One region of the Xenorhabdus doucetiae genome, then DNA from elsewhere that is predicted to be linked to it. Evidence: predicted binding sites of a transcription regulator. Region 1 holds the regulator's gene; each other region holds the start of a gene.
What was found. Region 1 encodes PhoB, which activates phosphate uptake and scavenging genes when phosphate is short. Its sites were predicted from a motif close to CTGTCATAAAACTGNCNNAT; they were not measured.

Region 2: a site for PhoB is predicted at 7,303-7,322, ahead of glpT (glycerol-3-phosphate transporter). Genes of this name have one in related genera too.
Region 3: a site for PhoB is predicted at 4,246-4,265, ahead of phoA (alkaline phosphatase). Genes of this name have one in related genera too.

The regions. Positions count from the first base shown of each region.
Region 1 is NZ_FO704550.1:799,214-809,327, forward strand. Features, by position in the region: gene XDD1_RS03835 (SbcC/MukB-like Walker B domain-containing protein) at 1-348, opposite strand, end outside; gene sbcD (exonuclease subunit SbcD) at 366-1,583, opposite strand; gene phoB (phosphate regulon transcriptional regulator PhoB) at 1,865-2,554, shown strand; gene phoR (phosphate regulon sensor histidine kinase PhoR) at 2,581-3,879, shown strand; gene brnQ (branched-chain amino acid transport system II carrier protein) at 4,304-5,644, shown strand; gene XDD1_RS03860 (sodium-dependent transporter) at 5,871-7,184, shown strand; gene ggt (gamma-glutamyltransferase) at 7,230-8,990, opposite strand; gene XDD1_RS03870 (peroxiredoxin C) at 9,184-9,786, opposite strand; gene XDD1_RS03875 (acyl carrier protein phosphodiesterase) at 9,965-10,114, opposite strand, start outside.
Region 2 is NZ_FO704550.1:3,790,314-3,800,427, reverse strand. Features, by position in the region: gene frdD (fumarate reductase subunit FrdD) at 1-151, opposite strand, end outside; gene frdC (fumarate reductase subunit FrdC) at 165-560, opposite strand; gene XDD1_RS16600 (succinate dehydrogenase/fumarate reductase iron-sulfur subunit) at 575-1,327, opposite strand; gene frdA (fumarate reductase (quinol) flavoprotein subunit) at 1,320-3,116, opposite strand; gene epmA (elongation factor P--(R)-beta-lysine ligase) at 3,335-4,312, shown strand; gene glpQ (glycerophosphodiester phosphodiesterase) at 4,376-5,452, opposite strand; gene glpT (glycerol-3-phosphate transporter) at 5,736-7,088, opposite strand; gene XDD1_RS16575 (amino acid adenylation domain-containing protein) at 8,169-9,803, shown strand; gene XDD1_RS16570 (glycerol dehydrogenase) at 9,980-10,114, opposite strand, start outside.
Region 3 is NZ_FO704550.1:615,661-625,774, reverse strand. Features, by position in the region: gene ampH (D-alanyl-D-alanine-carboxypeptidase/endopeptidase AmpH) at 1-528, opposite strand, end outside; tRNA gene XDD1_RS03075 (tRNA-Leu) at 923-1,007, shown strand; partial or broken gene XDD1_RS19065 (IS6 family transposase) at 1,324-1,890, opposite strand; gene XDD1_RS19060 (helix-turn-helix domain-containing protein) at 2,027-2,188, opposite strand; gene phoA (alkaline phosphatase) at 2,710-4,146, opposite strand; gene XDD1_RS03060 (aldehyde dehydrogenase family protein) at 4,301-5,794, opposite strand; gene XDD1_RS03055 (cupin domain-containing protein) at 5,810-6,190, opposite strand; gene XDD1_RS03050 (NAD(P)/FAD-dependent oxidoreductase) at 6,225-7,526, opposite strand; gene uriH (uridine-preferring nucleoside hydrolase UriH) at 7,841-8,791, shown strand; gene XDD1_RS03040 (helix-turn-helix domain-containing protein) at 9,047-9,217, opposite strand; gene XDD1_RS03035 (helix-turn-helix domain-containing protein) at 9,438-9,650, shown strand; gene sugE (quaternary ammonium compound efflux SMR transporter SugE) at 9,691-10,005, opposite strand.

The DNA.
Region 1 (10,114 bases):
CAATTCTCCTTTTGGTGCTTGGAGCTTGCCATTTGCCTGATTGCGGGCGCGGCGCTGGCTCCAAAATGCCCGATAAGCGACGCCTTTGACTTCAAATTCTACTTCCGCAAGGCATTCGGCGGTATGGCGGGTCATTAATTCATTTTGAGAAGCAGAAATGGTGTTGAGCCTTGGTGTTTCATGATAAAGGGCGAGGCAAATGGCATCCAGTAAGGAGGTTTTTCCTGCCCCTGTTGGGCCGGTAATGGCAAATAATCCATTGCTGGCAAAAGGTTCTGCCGTAAAGTCAATTTTCCATTCGCCTTGCAATGAATTGATATTTTTCAGCCGTAAGCTAAGAATTTTCATGGTGCGTTCTCTTTAGGTTATTGCTGAGAAATATCGTCCAGCGTTTGTTTAAACAGGGTGGTCAGGCGTTGTTTCTGAGCAATATCGCCTATTTCTGCCAGCGCCAAACGACGCTCGAAGACCTCATTGACACTTAATTCGGCAAGGGTTTCGTTATTTTGTTCAGACAGTGACAGTTGGCGGGCGCTTTTACTGCGGCGTAACAGGATGATCTCAACGGGCAATCCTTCACTTAAGGTCTGAACGCGTTTCTGGATATCGTGCAGATAATCTTGGGTTGCGACTTCAATGTCCAGCCAAACAGGGCGTTCTCCCTGATATTCCTTAAATGTTTGTAACTGCGCTTCGATTTGCTGCAAATTACCACGAATAAGCTGCATCGGCTGATAATGCGGGATTGTTAACAGTGTGATGCTATCGAGTTTGCCTGATTTAAAATCCACCAGGCAGACACTTTTCTCCTGTTCCACTTCATCAAAACTGAGTGGAATAGGGGAACCGCTGTAGCGGATATGCTCTGATTTACCGATAACTTGCGGGCGGTGGATATGCCCCAGTGCGATATAGTCAGCGGGAGGAAATGCCTGAGCAGGGAAGGCATCTAATGTGCCGATGTAAATATCGCGAACGGAATCTGTTGTGGAAGCCCCTACTGTGGTGAGGTGACCGGTGGCAATAATCGGTAATGGCTGACCAAGTTGTTCTCGTAATGTACAGGCTTGCTGATAGAGCCTGTGATAGTGTTCGCTGATGGCATCCTGTAATGCCTGCTGTTTTTGTACGCCGGATTGCCCCGGCTGGCTGGTTAAGATATCCCGTGGGCGCAGATAGGGAATGGCGCAGAGGATCGCCCCGGCATTGCCTTCTCTGTTATGCAGGATCTTTATCTGTTGTGCGATATCTTCGGTTTCAGCATTGGCAATCACCGTGGTATTCAGGTAAGAGAGGAGGGATTTTGCTTCGTTGAGTGTGGCAACGGAATCATGGTTTCCCCCAAGAATGACAAGTTGGCAGCCTGTGGGCTGTAGCGCCACAATGAATTTGTTATAAAGCTCACGCGCATAGCTGGGCGGGGAACCGGTATCAAAGATATCACCGGCAATAATCAAGGCATCCACTTGATGCTGGACGATTTTTTTAATCAGCCACTGCAAAAAGTGCTTATGCTCCGCGGCGCGGCTTTTCGTAAAGAAGTATTGGCCAAGATGCCAGTCAGATGTGTGAATGATTCGCATGAGTTCCCCGCCGTTGCCTGAGTGTTTTTCTTATCCGTTGTGACAGGCGCTAATTATAATGGCAGAGAGAGGGATGTCCTGTGCAATTCGACATTCTTTACTGAATTTTCGAGCTGCTTCGCATCCAAAATGAAATATAACAACGGTGCAAGATTTTCTCTGGGAGCCAGTTTGTCTTTTACTGATTGAGGAATATAAGGGTTCATAAAAGTGTCATAAAATTGACTCATAATATTTTACGGTGAAAATCGCTGACCTTAATGATATTAGCAGGATTAACCATGGTTAAACGTATTTTGGTCGTTGAAGATGAAGTACCGATTCGTGAAATGGTTTGTTTTGCACTGGAGCAAAACGGTTATCAGGCCATTGAAGTCGAAGATTACGATACGGCAATAAGGCGTCTGTCTGAACCTTATCCTGATTTGGTCTTATTGGATTGGATGCTTCCTGGGGGTTCGGGGATACAACTTATCCGGCAAATGAAGCGGGATAATAACACCAAGGCGATCCCCGTCATTATGGTCACGGCTCGGACAGAAGAAGAAGATCGGGTACGTGGTTTAGATGTCGGTGCTGATGATTATATAACGAAGCCTTTCTCGCCCAAGGAATTGATTGCCCGTGTCAAGGCGGTTCTGCGTCGCATTTCACCAATGGAAGCGGAAGACGTTATTGATATGGATGGATTGATTCTGGAACCTTCTTCCCACCGTGTTTCCAGTCATGGACAGGATTTGGAAATGGGGCCAACTGAATTCAAACTTCTCCACTTTTTTATGACTCATCCTGAGCGGGTTTATAGCCGTGAGCAATTACTTGACTATGTGTGGGGAACCAATGTTTATGTGGAAGATCGCACGGTTGATGTCCATATTCGACGCTTGCGCAAGGCGCTGGAGACAGGGGAGCACGATAAGATGGTACAGACTGTGCGTGGTACAGGATATCGCTTTTCTACCCGCTATTGACTGTGTATTGATGGGAGTAAAGTCGCGTGCTTGAGCGTTTATCTTGGAAAAAGTTGGCATGGGGTATTGTGCTTTTTTGCTTGCCCGCTCTCTTTTTGTCTCTCTTTATTGGTCACTTGGCATGGCTGCTGGTTATCGCGTTATTTCTGGCATTGGTATGGCATGGCTACAATTTGCTGAAATTATCTGATTGGTTGTGGCTGGATCGCAGGATGTTACCACCAGCCAGTCGTGGCGGCTGGGAACCTATCTTTTATGGCATTTACCAGATGCAGCAACGCAATCGCAAACGGCGTCGTGAACTCACATTATTGATCAAGCGTTTTCGTAGTGGTGCTGAGTCACTGCCGGATGCCGTTGTGATGATGACTCAGGAAGGCAATATTTTTTGGTGTAATCGTCTGGCACAACATTTACTTGGGTTTCGCTGGCCTGAGGATAATGGCCAGCATATCTTCAACCTGCTGCGCTATCCTGATTTTAGCCGTTATATCACCGCAAATGATTTTTCCCGCCCTCTGTCCATCGAGTTGAATAATGGCAATATGATGGAATTCCGCATTATGCCTTATTTTGAGACACAATTATTGATGGTTGTGCGCGATGTGACTCAAAAACGACAGTTGGAAAATGCCCGGCGAGATTTTTTTGCCAATGTGAGCCATGAACTGAAAACCCCCCTGACTGTACTGCAAGGTTATCTGGAAATGATGGAAGATCAGATGGTTGGTAATAAGGTGCATCAGAAAGTCATCGGCACGATGCAGGAACAAATACAAAGAATGGATGGTTTGGTTCAGCAATTGCTGCACCTTTCCAAAATTGAGGGGGGGTCACAAGTGGACATGAGTGAAATTGTGAATGTTCCCAATCTATTAAAAATATTGCAGCGGGAAGCGTTGGCCTTGGGAAGTGAACAGTATGATATTGTGTTTGATGTTGATGAAAAGCTAAAGGTTTTTGGTAATGAAGAACAACTGCGCAGTGCAATGTCCAACCTGGTCTATAACGCTGTTAGGCATACGCCTCCGGGAACACGGATTGAGGTGAGTTGGCGAAATGTTTCCCAGGGTGCACAGTTCAAAGTGAAAGACAGTGGCGGTGGGATTGGTGTAGAACATTTACCTCGCCTGACAGAACGTTTTTATCGCGTCGATCGGGCCCGTTCGCGTCAGACGGGCGGCAATGGGTTAGGGTTGGCGATAGTGAAACACGCACTGCATCACTACAATACTCATCTCGATATTTCGAGCACTGTAGGGAAGGGATCTGTTTTTAGCTTTCTATTGGCATCCCGGCTTATTGTCCCTGCTAAAATTCCCTGACAAAAATAGTTTTGTGAAAAAATAATAAGTTCAATGGAATTAAATGGTAACAATATGGACAAAAAATACGGACAAAAAATGAGTTATTAATCAGCAAGGACGAAAAACGTACAAATCATATAGTGTGTATTCAATGATAGATAACAATAATCACTGATTTTAAAAAGTAGTTTGGTATATTGTTCTGGTTTTGGGTTTGTCGCTTGCCTTTTGACGCTATAAAAGTTTTACTTGGGGGCAGTTATTGGCGATTATAGCTGTAATTACCACTATCATTCTGTATCTTACGATTATCAGTGAATATTAGGTCGATCACTGACCATGAAATCAGAATCCAGTCTCGCCAGTGAAAATTCTAGTGCTTGCGATAGTGACTATCTGTCGCAGAGGCATTTCTTTTGGTAATAACACATTAACAATCATTATGGCATACCGTTTATCATCTAAGGATATTTGGGCATTAGGCTTTATGACCTTTGCCTTGTTTGTTGGTGCGGGAAATATTATTTTTCCGCCTATGGTTGGCTTGCAGGCCGGAGAGCATGTTTGGATCTCAGCAGCCGGCTTTTTGCTAACCGCTGTTGGCTTGCCGGTTATCACTGTCATTGCTTTGGCCAAAGTGGGCGGGGGTATTGATACTCTCAGTGCACCGATTGGAAAAGTGGCGGGTTTGGTTCTGGCAACGATCTGCTATCTGGCGGTCGGCCCGCTGTTTGCGACGCCCAGAACGGCAACGGTTTCTTTTGAAGTGGGTATTGCACCCCTTGTCGGAACGGGTGAACTTCCGCTATTCATCTATAGCGTGCTCTATTTTGCACTCGTGATGCTAATTTCATTATATCCGGGCAAACTGCTGGATAGCGTCGGCCGTATATTGGCTCCGGTCAAAATTTTGGCACTGGCCATTTTGGGGATTGCGGCGGTACTGTGGCCGGCTGGCGGTCCCGTTCCTGCCATTGAAACTTATCGGGAAATTCCGTTCTCAAACGGTTTTGTTAATGGCTATCTGACCATGGATACCTTGGCCGCAATGGTATTCGGTATTGTGATTGTGAATGCCGCGCGTTCCAGAGGGGTTGAATCTTCCTCCCTGTTGACCCGTTATGCGATGTGGGCTGGCTTGATTGCGGGTCTTGGCTTGACACTGGTGTACCTCTCTTTGTTCAAGCTAGGGGAAGGCAGCGGCACATTAGTGCCTACCGCAGAAAATGGTGCTGTGATTTTGCACGCCTATGTCCAAAATATTTTTGGTAACTACGGCAGCTTCTTCCTGGCGGTACTGATTTTCGTGGCTTGTATGGTGACGGCTGTCGGTTTGACTTGCGCTTGCGCTGAGTTTTTCAGCCGTTATTTGCCGTTGTCCTACCGTACTCTGGTATTGCTGTTAGGCACATTCTCTATGCTGGTTTCTAATGTGGGCTTAAGTCACTTGATTAAGTTTTCAATTCCAGTCTTGACCGCAATTTATCCACCTTGTATCGCGCTGATATTATTGAGCTTTACCATCCGCTGGTGGCATAACTCCACACGCATTCTGGCTCCGGCCATGTCTGTCAGCTTGCTGTTTGGGATTTTGGATGGCGTCAAGGCATCTGAGTACCTGTCTCATTTACTGCCTGAGTGGGCGCAGCATTTGCCATTGGCGGATCAAGGTCTGGCGTGGTTATTGCCTACTTTGCTGGCTGTCGTTGTATGCGCTATTTATGACCGTGTTGCGGGAAGCGTCAAGCTCCCAAAGTATGAAATGCAGCATGAAGAAAAGTAGCACTCTGTCTCTTGTAAGTATTAGTAAACCAGTATCAGTAAATATGATGCTTATCACTGACTGTTAAATCAGCATCCAGTTTCCCCCGTGGAAGCTGAAATGGTTTTAATGGTCATTATTAAATGTGTAATTATATCTATAACAATAAGTTAATAATTATTATGACATACCGTTTATCATCTAAAGATATTACCTGTGCTGACACTGTATCCATTCGGGGGTTAGCATGAGTCAACAATGGACATCCCGTTTGGGGCACATATTAGCAGCAACCGGATCTGCTGTTGGCATTGGAGCCATCTGGAAATTTTCGTATGTTTCAGCAACCAATGGTGGCGGCGCATTTCTGATTGTATTTTTATTGTTCAGCTTTGTGATCGGGCTGGCGGTGCTATTAGCCGAAAATATGCTGGGAAGCGGTACGAGTGAAGTGTCCGTTAATGCCTTTAAGAAATTACTGGGTAAACACTGGGGATGGGTTGGCTTTGTCGGTGTATTCAGTTCATGGTGTATCTATAGCTTCTACAGTGTTGTCGGTGGTTGGACTATTGGTTACACGGTGATGGCGGGTACGGGAAAGTTGAATATTACCGACATTTCTCAACTGACCTCTATTTTTACCAATTTCATCAGCAATCCGTGGTGGCCGATAATCGCCCATCTGGCATTTTCAGGGCTAACCTGTTTCGTGGTCTTATCGGGTGTGCAAAAAGGTCTGGAAAAATCAGTGAAGATCATGATGCCACTGCTGTTCTTTATCATGATTGTGTTAATCATTGTCGGCATCCGTTTGCCGGGTTCATCAGAAGGGCTGAAATTATTTTTATATCCAGACTTCAATAGCCTGACCGGAAAAGGTGTGTTAGATGCATTAGGGTTGGCATTTTTTTCATTGTCTATCGGCTTGGGTATCCACATTACGTACAGTTCTTATTTGCCGAATAACAAAGGCATTGGTAAATCGAGTATCTGGGTTGTCGTCCTCTCCAGTTTGGTCTGTATATTGGCTGGCCTGATGATTTTTCCTGCTTTGGCCGCTGCTGGCTTAGAACCCAATGCAGGTCCCGGATTAACGTTTATGACGATGCCAATTTATTTCGCCACGCTTCCCGGTGGCTCAATTTTAGCCGTCATTTTCTTTTTATTGTTATTAATGGCCGCACTGACCTCAGCCATTTCATTACTTGAGCACATTGTTGCTTATGTTCAGGCACGTTTTCACTGGCAGCGCCGTAAAGCAAGCTTAATCGTCACGGCATCGATTATGTTAATGGGTATCCCGGTTTCCTTATCTTTTGGTCCCCTGAGTCACGTTACATTAGGTGGAAAAACCATCTTCGACATGCTGGACTTTATTACTTCCAACGTCCTGATGCCATTATTCGGGATTATCATTTGCCTCGTATTTGGTTGGTCACGTAAGGTCAATGCGCTTATCCCGGATAATATGTTATCGCGGAATCGCCAGTGTTTACTGTTTATCTGGCGATATGTCGGACCTTTATGTATTGGCGTGATTCTGGTCCACGGGCTGATTTGATAACGTTAAACGGGCGGTTTATCCATCAAACCGCCCGTTAGCCATTTAATAACCAATCGCGGCACCGGCAGGTCGCCGTGCATCATTGGAGCCGTAGATATAGCCTTCACGGACAATGCCTGATACGGCGGAATCATTGCCTGATGAAACGTGAGTCACACCCGCAGCACCCGGCAATCCAATCATAATTAACTCTGTTGCTCCCCACGGTGTCTGTTCCACCATTTTGTAGCCCATTTTTGCCAGTAAATTCAGGGTATCTTTCGACAGACCACGTTGCTCATAATAAACCTCATCAGGCAGCCATTGATGGTGGAAGCGTGGGCTATTGACGGCTTCTTGTGGCGGCATGTTGAATTCGATGATATTCAGGGCAGCTTGTAGCGTGATGGAGATAATGCGCGAACCTCCCGGAGAGCCTAAGACCAGAAAGATCTTGTTATCTTTGGTCACCAGTGTCGGGCTCATTGATGATAGTGGGCGCTTACCAGGTGCAATGGCATTGGTGGCACCTTGGACGAGTCCGTACAGATTTTTCTCACCAACTTTAGTGGTGAAATCATCCATTTCATCGTTAAGGAAAAAGCCTGTTCCCGGTGCAATCACGACAGCACCAAAACGGCCATTGATGGTGTAAGTCGTTGATACCGCGTTGCCTGCTTTATCGACCACGGAATAATGGGTGGTTTCGGGTTTTTCATGGGGGCCAATACCTGGCTGGATATTCACGGATGGAGTGGCTTTGTTGGGCTGAATCTCTTTTCTGAGCGATGCGGCATAGCTTTTACTCAACAGTCGGTCAAGCGGGTTGTTGATAAAGGCTGGATCGCCCAGATAGGTATTTCTATCCATGTAGGCGTGACGCATGGCTTCTGTCAATGTATGAATATAGGCAGCAGAGTTGTATCCCATAGATTTAAGATCGTAGCCTTCAACGATGTTTAATATTTCGCATAATGTCACGCCGCCAGAGCTGGGAGGCGGAGAAGAGATAAACTTGTAGCCTCGGTAACTACAGGTGACGGGGGCTGTTTCTGTGACGTGGTAATTGGCAAAATCCGCTGCGGTAATCATTCCTCCTGATTTTTTTGAGGCCTCTTCAACTAATTGGGGAATTTTGCCGTGGTAAAAAGCCTCAGGCCCCTGTTTAGCAATCATTTCCAGCGTATTAGCCAAATCGGTTTGGATCAGTCTGTCCCCCGGTTCAAATGGCGTACCATCCTTGCGCAGGAAAATACGGGCCGCTTCCGGGTCTTGGGCGATGCGCTTAACCGTGGTGTCCAGAACATCGGTATCGCCACGGGTCAGAATATAGCCTTCACGCGCCAGTTTGATCGCGGGTGCCATGACTTGTTCGCGGGACAATGTGCCGTACTTTTTCAATGCCTCTTCAAACCCCATGACGGTACCCGGTACAGCAATCGCGTTATAACCATACAGGCTGGCGCCTTTGATAACGTTTCCGTCTTTATCCAGATACATATCAGCGCTGGCGGCGGCAGGGGCTGTTTCACGGAAATTAATGAAAGTATCTTTGCCATTGGCGAGATGGATAGTCATAAAACCACCACCGCCAATATTGCCGCAGCAGGGATTCACCACGGCTTGGGCATAGCCAACGGCGACAGCGGCATCAATGGCGTTCCCGCCCATTTTGAGAATATCGATGCCAGCCTGTGAAGCAAGACGTTGTGCACTGACAACCATGCCTTGTTTGGCTTCAACAGCAGGCTCAGTGGCAGAATAAAGTGGAGTGGAAATCAGTAGGGAGACAGCAATAAGTGGAATTTTCCATGCTTTGAACATGTATTGTTCTCCTGACATAAGCCAATTTTGATGGCTGATTGTTAATGGATTTGGGTGTTTGTGTTTTTTTTGTTTCTAATGATTAACACACCTTATCTAAAGAGCGGGATTTTGGGAAATAAAAAAACCAGCCGATGGGACGGCTGGTTTTGGATAGTTCGAATATAACGGACTGATTGAATCTTGATGGATATTACAGTTTGTCAGCGTTTTTGGTCAGGTATTTTGCAACGCCCTCAGGTGAAGCGCCCATGCCTTCTTGACCTTTCGCCCATTGTGCAGGACAAACTTCGCCGTGCTCTTCATGGAATTGCAGCGCGTCAACCATACGCAACATTTCATCAATGTTACGACCCAGTGGCAGATCGTTAACCACTTGATGACGGACAACACCGTTTTTGTCGATCAGGAAAGAACCACGCAGAGCAACGCCAGCTTCTGGGTGCTCAATACCGTAGGCTTTCATGATGTCACGTTTGATATCAGCAACCATTGGATATTTGACTTCGCCGATGCCACCTGCGTTGATTGGGGTCTTACGCCATGCATTGTGAACGAATTCAGAGTCGAAGGAGACACCAACAACTTCAACACCACGTTTCTGGAATTCTTCATAGCGATGATCGAAAGCAATCAGCTCAGAAGGGCAGACGAAAGTGAAATCCATTGGCCAGAAGAAAAGAACAGCAGGGCGGCCATTCAGGTGTTTTTTCAGGTTGAAGTTATTAACTATTTCACCGTTACCGAGAACGGCAGTCGCTGTAAAGTCAGGGGCTTGGCGGGTGACTAAAACCATAATTGACTCCTGTGATTTTAAAAGGTGTGATGTAAAAACGGGTTACAGCATAAGGAATTAGGGTATAGCAATAAAGGATAAAATACCAATTGATATAATAGGTTTTACCTATCAATAGGCTGTTTTTAATTCCTTTTAGACTACATTAAGATAAAGCTATTTATAAAAAGTTCAAGTCCTATCCAAGCAGACGCTTATTTGACGCTAATGCCATCATCTCTGGGTAGAACTGGCAAAATAGCGTTTCAAAATCAAGGTAATGATTTTCGATATCCTGATACGATCCGGCCAGTGCGGATAATTTCGGCCGCTGGCGTGCCATGTTTTG
Region 2 (10,114 bases), 1.2 Mb from region 1:
AAGAGAGCGCTTCGCCTGCCAATCCCAGAGGCAGCAGGATACCCAACAGCAGAATAATGGCTGGCGCAACGATGGCACTCCACATACCGCCGGCACCAAACAGACCCCAGAAAATCGGTTCATCGGAACGCTTAGGCACTTGATTCATCAGATCCTCCTTGGGGTCAGAAAAACAGGGCTACGCCGAAGATCACGGCGGTAGCAATCAGGGTGATGGCCCATAACAGCTTGATAATCGGCCCCGGTGACAGTTTCTCATTTCTGACAATGATATTGAGTGCCTTGGGCGCCAGTTCAAACCAGGTTTTGGTGTGCAGCAATGCCGCCAGCAGGGTGATGATATTAATCAGCAACACCAGTGGGTTTTGCAGAAAGGAGACAAACCCTGTCCAACTTTCCGGGCCACCTTTCAGGGCAAACAGACCGTAAAGTACCAAAACACTGAACCAAACGGTGGGAATGGCGGTGCCTTCACGCAACATATAGAAGCGATAAAAACCCAACTTACGCCACCAATTGGCTTCCATACCACGCACATAAGGCTTACGTTTCGTCGTCATTACTCTCTCCTTCCTTATTGTGGTTTCAGCATGGAGATCAGGAAATCTTTGGCACTTTCTGCCTTGCTTTGCTGGATTGCACCGGCGGGATCGACATGTTTCGGGCACACTTCAGAACAGTAACCGACAAAAGTACAAGACCAGACACCATTATCACTGTTGATTTGCGGCATGCGTGCTTGCTTGCCGTGGTCGCGGCTATCAAGGTTATAGCGGTGTGCCAGTGTGATTGCTGCCGGCCCGATAAATTCAGGGTTCAGGCCGAACTGGGGACAGGCGGCATAACACAGGCCACAATTGATACAGCCGGAAAACTGATGATATTTCGCCATCTGGGCAGGCGTTTGCACATTCGCGCCATCGGCGGGTTTGCGATCGTTGCCAATGATATAAGGCTTGATCGCTTCCAGGCTCTCAATAAAGTGTGTCATATCCACCACTAAATCCCGCTCAATGGGGAAGTTGCCCAGTGCTTCGACTTTCATTCCTTGGTCTTGGGCTATTCCTTGGGCGTAGTCGCGCAGGAAAACTTTACAGGCCAGCTTCGGGACACGGTTGACCATCATGCCGCAGGAGCCACAGATTGCCATACGGCAAGACCAGCGGTAAGCGAGGTCAGGCGCCAGATTGTCCTTGATGTAACCCAAGGCATCCAGCAGTGACGTTTGCTCATCGTAAGGCACTTCATAAGTGGCGAAATAGGGTTCACTGTCAATTTCCGGGTTATAGCGCATGACTTCCATGTTCATACTTTTCATCTCAGCCATTCGCTTGCTCCTTCTGTGCTTGCTCTTGTGCCGCCGCTTCACCCCCATAGACGCGTTTTGCGGGTTGGGATTTAGTGATCTTCACCTCACTGTATTCCAGACGCGGGGCACCTTCCGGGTGATAGAACGCCAGCGTATGTTTCAGGAAATTCTCATCATCACGTTCGGTACAACCTGCATCAAGACGCTGGTGGGCGCCACGGGATTCTTTGCGATTCATGGCGGAATGGGCCATACACTCAGCGACATCCAAGCCAAAGCCTAATTCGAGGGTGTAGAGCAGATCGGTATTGAAGACACTGGAACGGTCGCTGATTGCGATATGTTTGAAGCGTGCTTTCAATTCGGCAATTTTGTCGATGGTTTTCTGCATCAGCTCGGGTGTGCGGTAAATGCCGCAGCCTTCTTCCATTGACGTGCCCAGTTCATCGCGAATTTTCGCCCAGTTTTCGCCGCCTTTCTGATTCAGCAAGTTAGTGAGTTTATCTTCAACATCACGGGCTTGGGCATCCAGTGCGCTATGATTGGCGGGCTTTATTTCTTGGCTATGTTTGGCCGCTTCTTCACCGGCCAGACGGCCAAACACAACCAACTCAGCCAGCGAGTTAGAGCCGAGGCGGTTTGCACCATGCAGGCCAACCGAAGAACATTCCCCGACCGCAAATAATCCCTTGATACGGGTTTCGCCCCGTTGATCCGTTTCGATGCCTCCCATCGTGTAATGCGCCGTTGGACGAACAGGGATCGGTTCTTTGACCGGATCAACACCGACATAGGCTTTTGCCAGCTCACAGATAAACGGCAGGCGTTCGAGCAATTTTTTCTCACCCAAATGGCGTAAATCCAGATGGACGACATCGCCACGCGGCGTTGCGATGGTGCGGCCTGCCCGCCACTCATGCCAGAATGCCTGGGAGACTTTGTCGCGCGGGCCTAATTCCATATATTTATTCTCAGGATGGCCGAGCGGGGTTTCTGGCCCCAAGCCATAATCCTGTAGATAACGATAACCTTCCTTGTTCACCAAAATCCCGCCTTCACCCCGACAACCTTCGGTCATCAAAATACCGGAACCGGGCAGGCCGGTGGGGTGATACTGCACGAATTCCATATCGCGCAAGGGCACACCGTGGCGGAATGCGATCCCCATGCCGTCACCCGTGACAATGCCGCCATTGGTGTTATAACGGTAGACCCGTCCGGCACCGCCGGTGGCCATAATGACTGCGTTGGCACGGATCTGAACTTTCGTCCCTTCCATCATATTCAGCGCCACTAATCCGCGCGCTTGCCCGTCATCCACCAAAATATCGAGAACAAAATGCTCATCAAAGCGCTGGATTTGCGGGTACTTAAGCGACGTCTGGAACAGCGTATGGAGCATATGGAAGCCGGTCTTATCGGCGGCAAACCAGGTGCGCTCAATTTTCATGCCGCCGAAACGACGCACGTTCACCGAGCCATCGTCTTTGCGGCTCCACGGGCAGCCCCATTGTTCCAGTTGGATCATTTCTGTCGGGCAATGTTTAACAAAATACTCAACCACATCTTGTTCACACAGCCAGTCACCCCCGGATACGGTGTCGTTGAAGTGAAAGTCATAGGAATCGTGCGACTGAGTAACAGCGGCGGAGCCTCCTTCTGCGGCCACAGTATGGCTACGCATAGGGTAAACTTTTGAGATTAAGGCGATTTTAAGTTGAGGATGGGTTTCCGCAGCGGCGATGGCAGCTCGCAGCCCTGCACCACCGGCGCCGATAATCGCAAGGTCGACATTGAAGGTTTGCACTGCTCTTCTCCATTGTTTAAGTGGGAGCAAACAAAGTAAATAAAAATAACGATTTGGTTTCACTCTCTGTGACTGTTTGTATGGTTTAATTGTAGCGAATAATACGGCGGATAAATTTGATTTGAATGCGGGTTTTGTGGGTTTAATGCTGAAAATTTGTCTGGCGGCCTTGATATGAGTAAACTGCGCGTTTTGTTTTATTTTGGAGTCATAGGAATATGAACGAAATCGCGAATTGGCAGCCAAGTGCCCCTATCGCCAATTTATTGAAAAGGGCGGAGATCTTAGCAGAAATACGGCGCTTTTTCGCAGATCGTGGGGTGTTGGAAGTCGAAACGCCTGCTATGAGTCAGGCGACTGTCACCGACGTTCATTTGGTCCCTTTCCAGACACAGTTCGTTGGGCCGGGAGCGGCAGAGGGTTTGACCCTGTACCTGATGACTAGCCCTGAATACCATATGAAGCGTCTGCTGGCAGCCGGCAGTGGTTCCATTTATCAGATGGGGAAAAGTTTCCGTAATGAGGAAGCGGGTCGTCATCATAATCCAGAGTTCACGATGCTGGAATGGTATCGTCCGCACTACGACATGTATCGTTTGATGAATGAAGTGGATGATCTGTTGCAACAGATTTTGGATTGTGAAAGTGCTGAATCACTCTCTTACCAACAGGCCTTCGTGCGATATCTGGGGGTTGATCCCTTGACTGCAAGCAAAGAGAAATTGCGTGAAGTGGCGGCGAAACTCGATCTCAGCAATATTGCTGATCAGGAGGAAGATCGGGACACCTTGTTGCAGCTACTTTTCGTCATGGGTGTGGAACCCCAGATCGGCATTGAAAAACCTACATTTATCTACCATTTCCCTGCATCCCAAGCGGCATTGGCAGAAATCAGCAAGGAAGATCATCGTGTTGCGGAGCGTTTTGAAGTCTATTTCAAGGGCATGGAGTTGGCGAATGGTTTTCGTGAACTGACCGACAGCCATGAACAACGTCTGCGTTTCGAACAGGATAACCGTAAGCGTGAAGCGATGGGGTTGCCGGTTCAACCGATTGATGAACACCTGCTGGCTGCCCTTGCTCACGGGATGCCTGAATGTGCTGGTGTTGCATTGGGGGTGGATCGTCTGATTATGTTGGCATTGGGTGCTGAACGGATTAGTGAGGTGATTGCTTTCCCTGTGGGGATCTCATGACAAAATTATTGATGTGATACACCTGAATCACGAGAGGGGCAGTCTTGGACTGCCCCGCTATTTTTATTGATGCTCGTGATGTTTTCTCAGGAACTTGACGGCTAAATCAGGAAAATCGGTGAATGCACCATCAACATTAGCCTTGTCGAAAACGATATCGAATAATTGGTTACCGCTGGTGGCATATTTTGGTAATTGGTCGATACGGATAGTATAGGGATGTACCGCCAAATGGCTGGCGTGAGCCTCTTTCACCATCCCCGTCAACTTAACGTGGTTTGGCGTAGAGTCATTGGCGATAAGCATGTGGTAGTCAGGGCCGATGCCATCCGCATAGGTAGCCACTTCTTTCATCGCACCCGGTTTAAACATCCAGTCATAGCTATAATTTTGCCATGTGCCATCGGGTTTCTGTTCGTAAGTTTCGTTCCAGTCGGTGTAAGCGATAAGCTGAATCAGTTTCAGATCCATCCCCAATTTCGGCTCCAGCTCATTTTTAATGCGTTTGAGTTCATTGGCATCAAAGCATTGCAGATAAACTTTATCGCTCTTTTTGGTGTAGCCATACTGTTTCAGGACTTCCAGTACCTTGCTGGTGATATCTTTGCCTTCTTGACGATGGAACCACGGCGCCTTAATTTCAGGGTAGATGCCGATATTTTTGCCCGTGGATTTATTCAGACCTTGAATAAACTCCAGCTCTTCCTGAAAGGTATGAATGTGGAAATCGGATTTCCCCATGGGGAAACGTCCGGGATAACTCTGGACTTTTTTGCCATCCTTGATATCAAAACCCTCAGTAAATTGCAGTGACTTAATTTCTGGCAGGGTAAAATCGATAGCATAATAGCGACCGTCAGCACGGGCGCGGTTTGGGAAACGTTCTGCCACATCCGTTACGCGATCAAGGTAGTGGTCGTGCAGTACAATCAGTTGGTCATCTTTCGTCATGACCAGATCTTGCTCAAGATAATCCGCACCTTGTGCATAGGCCAGTGCTTTGGCGGGTAAGGTATGTTCAGGCAAGTAACCGCTGGCGCCACGATGAGCGATCACAATCTTATCTGCTGCATGGGCAATGCCTGACATTGATGAAGCTAACAAAATACCGGCCATAATTGCCTTGATAGGGGTCTGCATTGGGATTCTCCATTTATTCTAATTCGCCAATCGTATTCTACCTATTTTTAAATAAACAGAAGCATAAGGGGGAATAGGTTTTTTATCTTCAAATGTCTAAGAGCTGAATACATCAACGAAAGGCTAAGGGATGAATTAAATTATATTGATTACAGTCGATATGAAAAATATATCTATATGGGAATTAAATGTTCAATATCACTCATGAAATCGCAGTACAATTTTATTTTATTGGCATTGTACTGCGATTGATAGGGTGATTAATTAGCGTCTCTCAGTGATATCACTGACCTTGACGAGCCAATTCTTGTTTGTGTTTGTTTTCACTTAACATAACAAGCAGCAGCAGAATAACGGACAGGGCGCTACCGCCGATCATGACCATAAAGCCACCGTTCCAACCAAAATAATCAACGGTATAACCGACGATGATACTGGCCGCAACAGAACCCCCCAGATAGCCAAACAGACCGGTAAATCCGGCCGCGGTTCCGGCGGCTTTTTTCGGCGCCAATTCCAGAGCATGCAGACCGATCAGCATGACTGGGCCGTAAATCAGGAAGCCGATAACCAGCATACAGAGCATATCGATATTAGGGTTACCCGCTGGATTCAACCAGAATACGATAGTGGCGATGGTAACCAGTATCATGAAAAATACCCCTGTGGCACCCCGGTTACCTTTGAAGACTTTGTCCGACATCCAACCACACAGCAGGGTGCCTGGAATGCCCGCATATTCATACAGGAAATAGGCCCAGGAAGACTTATCCATAGTAAAGTCTTTCACTTCCTTCAAATAAGTCGGTGACCAGTCAAGAATACCGTAGCGCAGCAAGTAGACGAATACGTTGGCAACGGCGATCATCCACAGCAATTTATTCGGCAAAACGTACTGCATGAAAATTTCTTTTGCTGTCAGTTCCTTTTCGTCTTTTTCCGTATAATCCGGTGGATAATCATTTTTATACTCTTCGATTGGCGGTAAGCCACAGGATTGCGGGGTATCGCGCATTAAGGCGAAAACAATGATTGCCACCAGGATAGCCGCAAACGCCGGCATATAAAACGCGGCTTTCCAGTCATTGAACCAAGCCATACCCAACATAAACAGTAAGGGTGGAACGCCCCCGCCAACGTTATGGGCACAGTTCCAGACGGAAACAATGCCACCGCGCTCTTTCTGTGACCACCAGTGAACCATGGTACGTCCGCAAGGAGGCCAACCCATACCCTGAAACCAGCCGCAGAGGAACAGCAGAACAAACATGATAGCTATGCTGGAAGTGGCCCACGGGACAAAGCCCATAAACAGCATCACCAATGCCGCCAGTATCAACCCCGCAGGCAAGAAAACACGTGGATTAGAACGGTCAGAAACGGAACCCATAATAAATTTTGAGAATCCGTAGGCAATTGAAATTCCTGATAATGCAAAACCAAGATCGCCTTTGGAAAAACCCTGATCAATCAAGGAAGGGATGGCGAGTGCAAAGTTTTTTCTTACCAGGTAGTAAGCGGCATAGCCAAAGAAAATCCCTATAAAAATTTGCCAGCGCAAGCGACGATAGAGTGGATCTATTTCTTGCGCAGGCAACCGGGCCTTATGAGGCGCTGGCTTGAAAATACTTAACATATTTTTTGTCTCCACGTGACTTTTGTGTGAGCGAATCACCACCATTAAGCAGTGATGGCGTTAAACGAAAATTTTAACTATTTATTTTCTATATCGAAGCTAATATTAGCTGAAAACGACCTTATATGACTGTGAGGTATCGCTAACATATAGATATAATTTCGCAAAGTCGATAATTTTGAGTGAATTAGCACTTTTTTTGAATACAATGTATTTACGTTAGTGTGATGACTGTCACAGTAGGTGGTTTTTTGGTTATTTTTTATTTCCGGATGTTTAAGTTTTGTTGATATTATCGACCCAATAAAAGCTCAGTATTATTAGGGGAATTTTCCTGATGCAATAACCATGAGAAAAATAGATAAATATAATCCACACAAACGTTCCCATTATAAAAGTTATTTAATAAATAAACGGTACTTTTTTTGTGCCCACTGTTTTTAACAAGTTGTACTATTTACCTGATGGTGTTATTTAAATAATATTCTCATTTGTTCATGTAAATCATTTTTTATTTACATGCTTTGCGTTTTTTATAACGTGGTTATAAATAAAATGTTTGAAATTAAAATTCAAAATAACGGATATTACTACAAATGGTTATTCATGCTCATAATCGAAGTTTTTAAGCAGGGTTGAATAGCTATTTTTACGTTAAATATAATAATATCAATGTCTTAACTAAAATTGGTTACAGGCTGTATAGGCGTAATACACTCTGTCTTCCAAACAATAATTTGCTTTATATAAGTTGATTGTTCAATTAATAAAAGATTACAGATTAATACTAATTAATATATTTATTAAATTCGCGATAGATTTTCGCAATTTATTTTTCTAATTCAATTCGCGTCAACATAAGGTATTCGCAAATACTGAATGTAGACAACAGTTGAAAGATAACGACTACCCGCATTGATGCCTCTATTCATCATGAAAAGTGATGAAACCAATGAGGCTCAGAATGAGAGCATCATTATGAATACTGACACACACAAGGCAATATTACACACAGCATTGACTACTGGGCAAAAAAATTCTCCTGCTGTTAAACCTGAATTTGATCGTAATATCAGTTACATGACAGCAGATCTAGAACCGTGGTTTAACAACGTTCCTTCTCGGTTGGCTGAGTTGGCAAAAATGATACCTAATGCTATCGCTGTTTCTGATCCACATGAAACGTTAACATTTGGTGAGTTGAATCAACGCATTGAGAATGCGGCACATGTTTTGCGTGACCACGGCGTCAAAATGGGGGGCAATGTTGCCATTGCCGCCCGGCGGGGGATTGCATGGTTTGTCACCATGCAGGCAATTTGGCGAATTGGGGCGGTGTATATCCCCCTGAATACCATGATGCCAGAAAAACGCCTGAATGATATTCTCGCCAGTCTGCCGGAAAGTACTCTGGTATTTGACGATACAGTGTCGGCGGGGCTTAAGGCATCAACATTAATCGCTGTGGATACCCTTTTAAATAAGAGAGGCAAGGCTGAAATAGCAGAACATATTGATCCCCCTGTATTGGGTGATCATTCTGCTTATGTGATGTTTACTTCTGGCTCCACAGGATTGCCAAAAGCGGTACAGGTTCAGCATGACAATCTGGCTGCTTGTCTGTGCGGATTTGGCAAACTGTTGTCAATCAGTCAGCGTGACCACATGCTGGCATTAACAACTTTCTCTTTTGATACCTCCGTGCTGGAATTGTTGCTGACCCTCGTTCATGGCGGCAGTATCCACATCGCTTCAATTGATATTCAACGTGATGCAATGGCGTTATCTGAAACGCTGTCAGATCCACAATTCACTTTCGCCCAAGCAACACCGTTAACTTGGTCAATGGCCCTGAATGCGGGATGGAAACCTCGCCCTGCAATGAGCATGCTTTGCGGGGGAGAGGCGTTGTCACAAGATCTGGCAGATCAACTGACCGCTACCGGAGGCACATTATGGAACGTCTACGGTTCAACGGAAACGAGCATCTGGTCAACCGCGTTCCGCATGAAAAAAGGCGACAAGGTTCAACTAGGAGGGCCTATTCCGGGCACCAGCATTACGATTGTGGATAAACATTTACGGCCGGTTCCCAAAGGGACGGTAGGAGAAATTCTTATCGGTGGATTGGGTGTGACCGCAGGCTACCGCAATAACCCCATTGAGACGGTCAAAAGATATGTCCCCGATATAACTCGAAAAGGTAAAAGAGCCTATTTGACAGGCGATCTGGCACGCATGCTTGCAGATGGCTCTCTCATTTATATGGGGAGACTAGATGATCAGGTGAAAATACGGGGATATCGGATTGGTCTAGATGAGATAGAAATTGCCTTGAGAAAACAACGTGGCGTACAAGATGCCATTATCCGAGTCACAGGCAGTGGCGATTTTGCCAAGATCCAAGCGTTTGTCTTGTTCGATCCTAATTTGATTGTGCCGGAAGATTGGGTACGCGAGACCCAACTCTCTCTCAGGGAAGCTCTGCATGAAGCCTGGATACCTGGCGAATATTACCGTATTCCTTATATTCCGCAGACAAGCCGTGGTAAAAGGGATCAAAAACGGTTGGAAAACGTTGCGGAACGATTAAATGCCAGCTATGACCATGAGCATGACATAGTGCAGCCGCGAAATGAAACGGAAAAACGCGTTTATGAAATTTGGCATGGTTTACTGGGGAAGTCAGATCCGTTGCCCAACCATTACGGCTGAATATGTTCATCAGGTATGACGTTACCTGATAGGCATTGGATTCTTGCGTTATTTCATGTGCGATTCTTGCTCGTTTTTGTGCCTTATCAAATCTGTTTTTTGGGGCTTATTTGGGATACGAACTGTTTGGAAAACCGTCAGGGCGGGAATTCCCGCCCAAAAGTAGCAACATCAACTTAATACAACCAATCTTTACCCATTCGATCTGCGGCCAAAATTGCGGCGTAAACCTGCTCTGGGGTTACCGCAAATGGCATATTGTGGATGGTTTCACCTTCGGCGCAGCTTGCGATAGCGACTTGCATGATTTT
Region 3 (10,114 bases), 180 kb from region 1:
CCACTTTCCGCCAGGTTGCTCCCGTGGCAACCCGCTGGTATGGCTCGCCAGATGATACAGCCGGATTGGCTGACCTGTGCCGTAATTTGGGATATGGACACCCTCATAAGTGTATTTCTGTAACGGATCGGTAATCTTAAGGCGTTTCTTCTGGGCCAACTTAATCATGATCTCGCTGGTCATCAATTTGGTAATCGAAGCAATACGAATCAAAGAATCCTGCCGTGGCCGAACGCCGCTCCCCGGATACGTTTCCCCAAGACTGCGATGGATCACCTGATTATTATCGATAACCACTATCGCCATTCCCAAAGGATTGCCTTCATCAAAAATAGACTGCGAATACTGATCAACCAGTGCAGTCGCCATTTTCTTGATCTTGCCATTCCCCTCGAAAACTTCCCACCTTGCAGATTGCGCATTGGATTGCTGAAATTTGTTCTGGTGTAAATGACCCGAATCCGCACAAGCTGAAATCGCCCATATCATGGCGGAAACAGCACACAGTTTATATCGCCGTTTTTTCATTTTTGGATTAACCAATCAGGGAGCATTAAAGTGGGGGGATAAGCTTTATCTGTTTTTCTTAAAAATCGCCATAATGGCACCAATAACCAGACCCAACAGGATACCTGTAAAAATCCAACTGATAATCGTCATGATAATTTACCTCATAGCAGTGTATTGTTTTGAATTATATAAGGAGTTGATAGCTTGTCTATTGGCAGAAAAAAATTGTGTGAGAAGGAATTTGCGGGATGTGATGGAAAAGGGAATTGGATTTTAAACGTTGCAGGTGAAGGATTGGCGAAAAAATAGAATAACAGATTCTTTTTTCGACACTTGAACAAGATTGAAAGGATAAGTGTTGCGAATGCTCTTCTGACAGGTATAATGGCCCCCGTTCTCCGAACCCTTCAGTGCCGAAGTGGCGAAATCGGTAGACGCAGTTGATTCAAAATCAACCGCCTTCGGGTGTGCCGGTTCGAGTCCGGCCTTCGGCACCATATAAATTAAGACGCTAATAAAAAGAAGCGTCTTTTTTTATGTCTGATTTTATGTCTGAAATCCGTACCACACAAGGCTTCGTGCGATGTTCCTTTCAACAGAAGTCAATCTGAGTCAACCCACATCAAGTCGCTTGTGTGTATAGAACCGAGTATATATGCTGGTCCGATAATGGTTGTATACTCACAGAGGCACATGGAAGGGGAATCGTTATGGCTTTGACAGATATCAAAGTGTGTTCTGCAAAGGTTCTGTCGCATTAAGAATAATAGTTCGAAGGAATGCAGGATTGGTTAAATTTTGTGTAGTTGGTTGATAAAAGAAGGCGACGGGTGAAATTGGATTTTCCGATCGCTGTGAATATTGTCTTTTACGCAATATGTTGACCAACTCAATTCCTGCCAACACAGTCTGAGACCGCCTGAAATTCTTGAATCCCAGCATGGGGCGGGTTCGTCGTTTGACAAAACGATGTTCTTGTTCAATCAAGTTATTGAGGTATTTGTTTTTTCGGATAACAATGGCGTAATTATTTGATTTTACTTGATTTAATTCGTCTTCCACCGTTTTATCGGCACCGCTTTTATCTATCGTCACCATGTCAGGTTTTCCATGTTGATGCAGGACTTTTTTAAAGAAACGCAGGGCAGCCTTCTTATTCCGATAAGCTGTCAGCAAAAAATCAATCGTCTTGCCGTCGGAATCAACAGCTCGGTAGAGGTATTTCTACTGACCTTTCACTTTGATGTAGGTTTCATCCATTCGCCACCGATGTCCAACGGCAGATTTGTTGCGGCAGTAACGTTTAACAATCAACGGAACTAAACGGTGAACCCAGCGAGAGAGAGTGGAATGATCTACGGTAATCCCACGTTCCACCATCGGATGTTTCTCTGACTCCATCGGGAACAGAGATAACCAAATTGTTGGGGAGAATGTTTCAATAGATAAGGCAGAAAAGGCCAAAGTGGGGTTAAATGCCATCGGGTATGGCGCCCTGCCGGTAAACTAAGTAACCCTATCCATCCCTGAACCGTCTAATCCAGTGCCAGATGGAAGACTCAGTGCAACACAGTTTATCGGCCACTTGAGAGACAGGTTCCCCTTGGTATAACCAGAGTATACTCATGATCCGGCGGGCATAATTTTTATCCGTGGTTTTTTGAACGATTTTTTTCATCTAGTGCCGTTTTAGGTCACAATTACCGGAAACGCTTAAAGAAGCGGGGATACCCCTATAGAAATATAAAGCACGAGTAGGATACCGATACAACGTGGTACTTACCGATAATATATGGCTTTGTGATGATTTTGATAAATAAAATCTAAGTATTTGCGATTAGTCAATATCAAATCTTTCTAATCCATTTCCCGAAAGCCCCTAAATTCAAGGGGGTTGTTTTTTCCTAAATTCCATCAGTAATAAACATAAATAAAATAAATCAATTTATTAAAAAAAGAAGAAGCTGAACTATCGTTTAAGTTGCAGCTTAAAATGAGTTACCGGAGTTTATATACCCTCACTCAACATCGTTAATATTTTTCCACGGAGAAAAGGGCAAAAATGCACGTGGGGGAATAAAAAATAAATAATTTTTATTTTAATATTAATGAATTAATTAACTAGTCGAGTCCGGCTTTCTCCATTTTTCTCTTTTCCCTTTCCTTGTTTCCCGCGTTATCATTATTATTTCAGCCCCATTATTTCAAACCCATGGCATCACGCAGGGTAAAAAACAGATCCGTCTGATCCGTCAAACCGACAACATTGGCAGCATATGGACCATAAGCGGCAACACGTAACTGTGTACCGGTATGCTCTTGGGTATCCCCTTCCGAATTACCATAATTGACAGTCATGATCGCGCCATCTTTTGTTATCAGTGATCGCGTCAAACCGGGTGATTTAACATCAGGCTCAATGATCTGACTGGCATGTGCATGATCCGCTGTCACAATCACTAGCGTATTCCCATGCTCTTTGGCAAATTTAAGGCCAACTTGTACGGCTTTATCTAAGGCGACGGTTTCACCAATCTGGGCGCAAGGATTGGACTTGTGATCCTGTTTATCAATCGAAGCACTTTCGACTTGCAGGAAAAAACCATTGTTATTCTTTTTCAGTAAATCAATCGTTTTTTCTGTCATTTGCGCCAGCGTAGGTGCGTTGGGATCTAATTTAGAATTTACTGCACATTTCACCGGCTTTTCATTGATATTGCCGTGATAGACCGCTTTTGGTCCTTGCCAAGCGACATCCATATTTCCCTCATGGAACAAGCCTAACAAGGGTGTTTGTTGATTCGCATTTTTGACGGCTGCTAATGACTGCGCATCCGTTACCCATTGGTAGCCCTGCTCCAGTGCCTGTTGTTGCAGTGTCTTCCCTTTATTGACGCCAGATACCGATTGTTGGGTAAACGACTTAGCGCCACCGCCCAAGGTGACATCAGCGCGTACAGCCAGCAATTGTTCGGTAATGGAACCTTTACCGCCATTTTCTAACGCATCCGTGGCGCATATTTTCGACGTTTCTTCCGGGCCATAACACTTGCGGTTCGTCACATGGGCATATAAAGCCGCGGGTGTGGCATCCTGAATTTCAGCCGTGGTGATATTTCCCGTTGCTTTACCGTTCTTTTTCGCCAACGTCAAAAGAGATTGATGAGATTTGCCAAAAACATCAATGCCCAACGCCCCGTTATAGGTTTTAACGCCCGTAGCCCAAGCCGTGGCGGAAGCCGCAGAGTCTGTAACATAGTTGGGTTTGTGCGTTTTCTTATCTAACGAGTAGTGGGTATATTGCCCGGTAAATGGCAGGGCATCGATCCCTTTAAAGAATCCACCGGCACCTTCGGCATAATTACGGGCAAGGGTAATTTCTGAATCACCCATACCATCACCGATAAATAGGATCACATTCTTGGCTTTATGGTTGTTCAGCGCCGCCTTAAGCGCCTGCGTTTGATCTTGAGTGAGGCGGCGGGCACCGCCAAATTCGGTAATATTGCCTTGTGCTGCACGCGGTTGCTCTATGATGTGATTGGCATCACCGGTAGCCCATGAGGGCGCAATAACGCCTGACATCAATACAGCGATCACCGCAGCAAGCCGTTTTTTTTCATAATGACGCGACATAGGATTTTCCTTGCAATCAGAGGAATAGGATGAAAAATCATCATATTGAGTTGCCTGAATAATAGAATAGATGTGTCATATGACAATTATTTGAACTTATGACGACATTCTTATGACAACGATTCTTTTCCATCCCATTTACTGTCGCATCCTGTCAATAACGCATCATGACCGATTTTAGCTCCGTGTAATGTTCAATGAAGGCACTGCCAAATTCACGCCCGATCCCTGAAGATTTACTGCCACCAAAGGGAACGGCCGGATCGAGGAAGGTATGCATGTTGATCCAAACTATGCCGGCTTCAATGCGGGGAGTCATGCGCATTGCTTTGCTCAGATTATTTGTCCATAAACTGGCAGACAAACCAAATGGCGTCGCATTCATCAGGCTAATTAACGTTTCCTCGTCATCGTAACTGAGGAAAGTCCCGATTGGCCCGAAAGTCTCCTCTTTCATTAATGTGTCTTCAACACTCTTGGCTTTGATGATCGTTGGGGCGACAAAAAAACCCGGCCCTTCCAGGGCATGGCCGCCATAGACAATTTCACTACCTTCCTGACGCGCTTTTTCAAACAGAGACAGAATCTTTTGGTAATGTGCTTTGTTAGCCAATGGCCCCATTTCCGTTGATTCATCAAGAGGATAACCGATTTTCATTGCAGATAAGCGTTCGGAAAGTAACGTCAAAACTGCATCCATGTGAACGGATGGAATATAAAAACGTTCCGCCGCCGCACAAATTTGCCCTTGATACAGATATCCCGCTTCCAATATGCCATCAACCATCTGTTCAACGGTCATATCAGACAGAAAAGCGGCTGCGTTTTTGCCGCCAAGCTCCAGCGTTGTACGCTTTAGCCCCTGTTCCAACGCCAGTTTCCCCACGCTAATGCCTGTCGGAACGGAGCCAGTAAACGTGACTTTGGCACATTGGGGATGATTAATCAGCGAAGAACCCGTGCGGGCACCTGAACCATTGACGATATTGATCACCCCATCCGGGATACCCGCTTCTTTTGCCAGTTCAGCGACCCGAAGCAGGGTTAAGGGAGTATATTCACTGGGTTTAAGCACGATCGTACAACCACAGGCCAGTGCGGCTCCCAATTTCCAGATCGCAATCATGATGGAAAAGTTCCACGGAATAATACCAACGACGACGCCAATAGGATCACGGTAAGTAAACGCAGAATATTTTTCCCCTTTAAGCGACGGCAATGAAACATTCAATGTCTCACCCGTGATTTTGGTCGACCATCCGGCAAAATAGCGTAAATAATCGGCGGATGCGCCCACGTCCAGCATACGGGATAATTGAATGGGTTTACCGGAGCATAAACTTTCCAGTTGTGCCAACTCCTCACCATTTTTTTGCAATAGATCAGCCAGCCGGTTCAGGCAATTTCCCCGTTCTGCCGGAGAAGTCTGTGCCCATACGCCATGAAAAGCGGCTGATGCCGCCTGCATTGCCTGATTAATTTCGGACTCTCCGCCTTGATTAACCGTTGCCAGCGCTTCACCCGAAGCGGGATTAATGACCGAAAAAGTTTCATTTTCCTGACCAGGCACCGCGACGCCATTAATATAATGGCCGTGGGAACGCTGCAAAAAAGTGGTAACGGATGCCAACAAATTAATTTCATTCATCCTCTTTTCCTCTGCTTAATCAGACAATTGTCCATTAACACAAGCCATATAATGTTTGACGAAACGCTCACTGGTGATTTCCCACAAGACTTCGGTTCCCTTTGCCGCAAACCACGAGTCACCTTGCTGATATTCAACCATCACCCCGGTTTTGACATCGGTCAGTTTTACGGCCCCCTCATGCACCGTTGCCATTTCATCAAAGGGATAGATCATTTTAAATTTGCCTTGGGTGCAGGCAAAAATACCGCATGTCAGATTATCCGCTGGCTCGCCGTGAATCATCACTCCACTTGCCTGCGGATCACCTTCCACCACAATAGAACCAAGGTTGGTAACACTGCCAAACGGCATTAATTCAGGAAGTGCTTTATCTAACAGTAATGGCTTTATCATGACTTTTTCCTTTAATAGTGACTGTTCAAAAAAATTAACGACGCCCTTTCCAATAACCCGAAGTTTGGTGCCAAATCTTACCGGCCGAGAGCAGGACATTTCTCAGTCTGTCTTTCCCGATGATGTTGGCGTGTGGAATCGAACTAAGTAGCGAATAGCGCTCTGAGCCTTCGCTCATGCCCTCAGCCAGAATTTTGCAAATAATGTGGCTCGGCGTTACGCCAAAACCCGAATAGCCTTGCACATAGAACACATTTTTATGATTAGGCAGAGAGCCTATTTGCGGGAACAGATTCGCGCTGCAACATAATGGTCCCCCCCATGCCAGCTCTATCTTCACCTCTTTTAAATAAGGGAAGGTTTTGAGCATGAGATTGCGGTTCCATGCTTTTAAATCAGAAGGGATATACTCAATAAAATGTGTCGCGCCGCCATATAGCAGGCGATTTTCTTTGGTCACACGGTAGTAATCGATGACAGGGCTAATATCACCATATGCCCCACGAATTGGGCTAATCCTTTCAATCAAATCGTCCGACAGTGCTTCTGTCATTAATTGAAAAGCATAGGTATTGATGGTCCTTCTATAAATCGTCGGTTCAAGCCCATCCAAAAAGCCATTGCACGCCCACAACATTTTGCTGGCACGCACCGACCCCGTTGCTGTGCGTACTGTAACCCTGGGGCCATACTCTACGTCCACAACCTGACTGTTTTCAAAAATTTTGACGCCATATTCAGTGGCAGCCTTGGCTTCCCCCAACAGCAAATTGAGTGAGTGAACGTGTCCGCCGCCCATATGTTTTAATGCGCTGGTATAGCGATCTGAGCCAATGACTTTTTTAACCTCTGCGCCGGTATAAAGCTCAATTTCTTCATCAGGAGAAGCCGCGCGAAATTCCGCTAACCAACTACGCAGGGTTTTATCATGCCGTGAATTCATGCCAAGATAGGCATAGCCTTGGCAAAAGTCGGCCTGAATATCATATTTGGCAATGCGATCACGGATAATTCCCGCTCCCAAGCTGCTAATTTTAAATATGGTTTCCAGTCCTTTTTGACCCACATGGCGTTTGATCTTATCCAGATCATGGCCAATTCCCGTCATCACCTGACCACCATTACGGCCTGTACCGCCATATCCCAACGTCCGGCCTTCCAAGACAGCAATATTCGTGATGCCTTTTTCAGCCAACTCTAAGGCCGTATTGATACCAGAAAAACCGCCGCCAATGATAACGACATCAACATCCAGATCCTCTGTCAACATTGGAAAACGAAGATCATATTTTTTAGTCACTGCATAATATGTTAATGAGTCAAGATTATTATTCATGTTATACCCCATGAGCATTTGTTATTCAGGTGTATTAACAAAGCAATGAAAGAGTCAGGATATTAATAAGTTAATAAATTAATAAAAATCGCTATCCTTGCACTTCATCTCTGGTATCTATATGAATCATATGTTCTTGAAATGCTCAAACCATTTGTTGTTTTTATGTTAATAAAATCACAATTATTAAAATATTTATTAACAAATTGTTATCTGAGTATTTTCATTTTGTGACAACTTGAGGGGGAATTTTTTCTATTAGTGAATTATTCTGAGGGTAGATATTTACATATGTACCGAAAAAAGGAATAAATATGCTACCCAAGAAAATTATCCTTGACTGCGACCCTGGGCATGATGATGCCATTGCTCTCCTGCTTGCTCATGGAGATCCCAATATTGAATTGTTGGCGGTAACAACAGTGGTGGGTAATCAAACCCTGGATAAAGTCACCCAAAATGCCCTTTGCGTTGCACACATCGCCAATATTCATAACGTTCCCTTCGCCGCAGGCTGCCACCGCCCGCTTGTGCGGGAAATCAAGACGGCACCAGACATTCATGGTGAAACGGGTTTGGATGGCACCATTCTTCCTGAGCCTAACATAAGGCTGGATGCCCGCCATGCCGTTGATTTAATTATTGATGTGATTATGGAAAATCCGCCCCAAAGTGTCACATTGGTGCCCACTGCGGGGTTGACGAATATCGCTATGGCCGCACGCAAAGCGCCACAAATCGTTGAGCGTGTGAAGGAAGTCGTCTTGATGGGAGGCGGATATCATAAAGGAAACCGCAGCGCAGTGGCAGAATTCAATATCGTGATCGATCCGGAAGCGGCACACATTGTTTTTAACGAAAAATGGCCGCTGACGATGGTCGGTTTAGATCTCACTCATCAAGCGCAAGCAACCCCTGATATTATCGAAGCAATCTCTCAGATTAAGACACGTCCGGCTCAATTCGTTTTGGATGCGCTGAAATTTTATGGCGATAGGTATCGTGAGCATCAAGGCTTTGGCTATCCTCCTGTGCATGATCCCTGTGCGGTGGCCTATGTGATCGATCCTGATGTTATGACGACGCAAAAAGTGCCTGTGGATATCGAGCTAACGGGATCGTTAACCACAGGAATGACCGTGGCAGATTTCCGTTTTCCGCCACCTGAAGATTGCCATACGCAAGTTGCGGTTAAATTGGATCATGCCAGATTCTGGCAATTAGTGATTAATGCGCTGAAAAATATTGGTGAAACAACTTACTGATTTTATCAACTTATTTTTTGGCGCTTGAGGCGGAAAGGCAGCCTCAAGGATCGAGGAAATTTCGCTCAAACTAACCAGTTCCCCATCAACACAGCACGACATAAGATCAAAAATAATGTGACATATTGTAATACCTTGTCAGGTAAATCAGCCTGATGTTAAAGCCAAATGACAAAGAAGATGATTTTCTAGTCGCAGCTTTATTGGCTGCAACTTTGTCATTGAAAGAAAAAAGGTGAAGATATAGAGATTAGTTTAATGGGGAGGGTGTATTGTCTCAAAATCAAACAATTCATTGAGTTCAATCTGCAATCCATTTGCTATCACATTGATAATTTCCAAGGTAGGGTTTCTGACTCCACGCTCAATACCACTGACATAAGTGCGATCTAATCCACACTTATCGGCAAAAGCCTCTTGTGACATCCCAGCTTCTCTCCTGAGATACCGAATTCTTTGACCAAAAAGGGATTTGATGTTGTTCGATTTTTTCATCCGATAAGTATCGATTCATGTTACTTATCCGACCACGGACTATAAGTCACGTTTTAGCTGGAGTTATGCTAAAATGTGTGACTTATAGTCTACGGAAAAGTAATTTATGTTTATTGAAAATAAAATGGTTAGACAATCGGAGAAGTTAAGGATGGAAAAAAAAGACTGGCATTCTGCTGACATCATTGCTGAGTTGAAAAAGCGTGGGACAACACTGTCAGAAGTATCGCGGACAGCAGGGCTGGCATCATCAACGCTTGCCAATGCACTGCAACGACACTGGCCAAAAGGCGAGCGTCTTATTGCAGCAGCGCTGGGACGCTCGCCAGAAGAAATATGGCCTTCACGTTATGAAAAAAAATAATGATAAACCCAGCAACTCTGCTGGGTTTATTTATCAGCAATCAATTGGCTAACTTTAAGCCAATAATGCCTGCCACAATCAAACCGAGGCTCAATATTCGGGCAAAATTCGCAGATTCCCCCAGTACCATAATGCCGAAAATCGCTGTACCTACCGCACCAATCCCTGTCCACACGGCATAAGCCGTTCCTGCCGGCAGATTTTTCATGGCATAGGCGAGTAACCCCATGCTGACAACCATCGCGCTGATCGTCATTAAACTCGGTATCAAACGTGAAAAACCGTGGGTATATTTCAAGCCTACTGCCCACACGACTTCCAACAAACCTGCAATAAGAAGGATCAACCAAGACATGTCTTTCCCTTTATATGATGATAAGTGGGGCCGTCCCCAATAAGATGGCGTTTATCCGGGTCGTCCAGGATAACGATAAGAGATGAAATGGGATTATAGCTATCCGTTC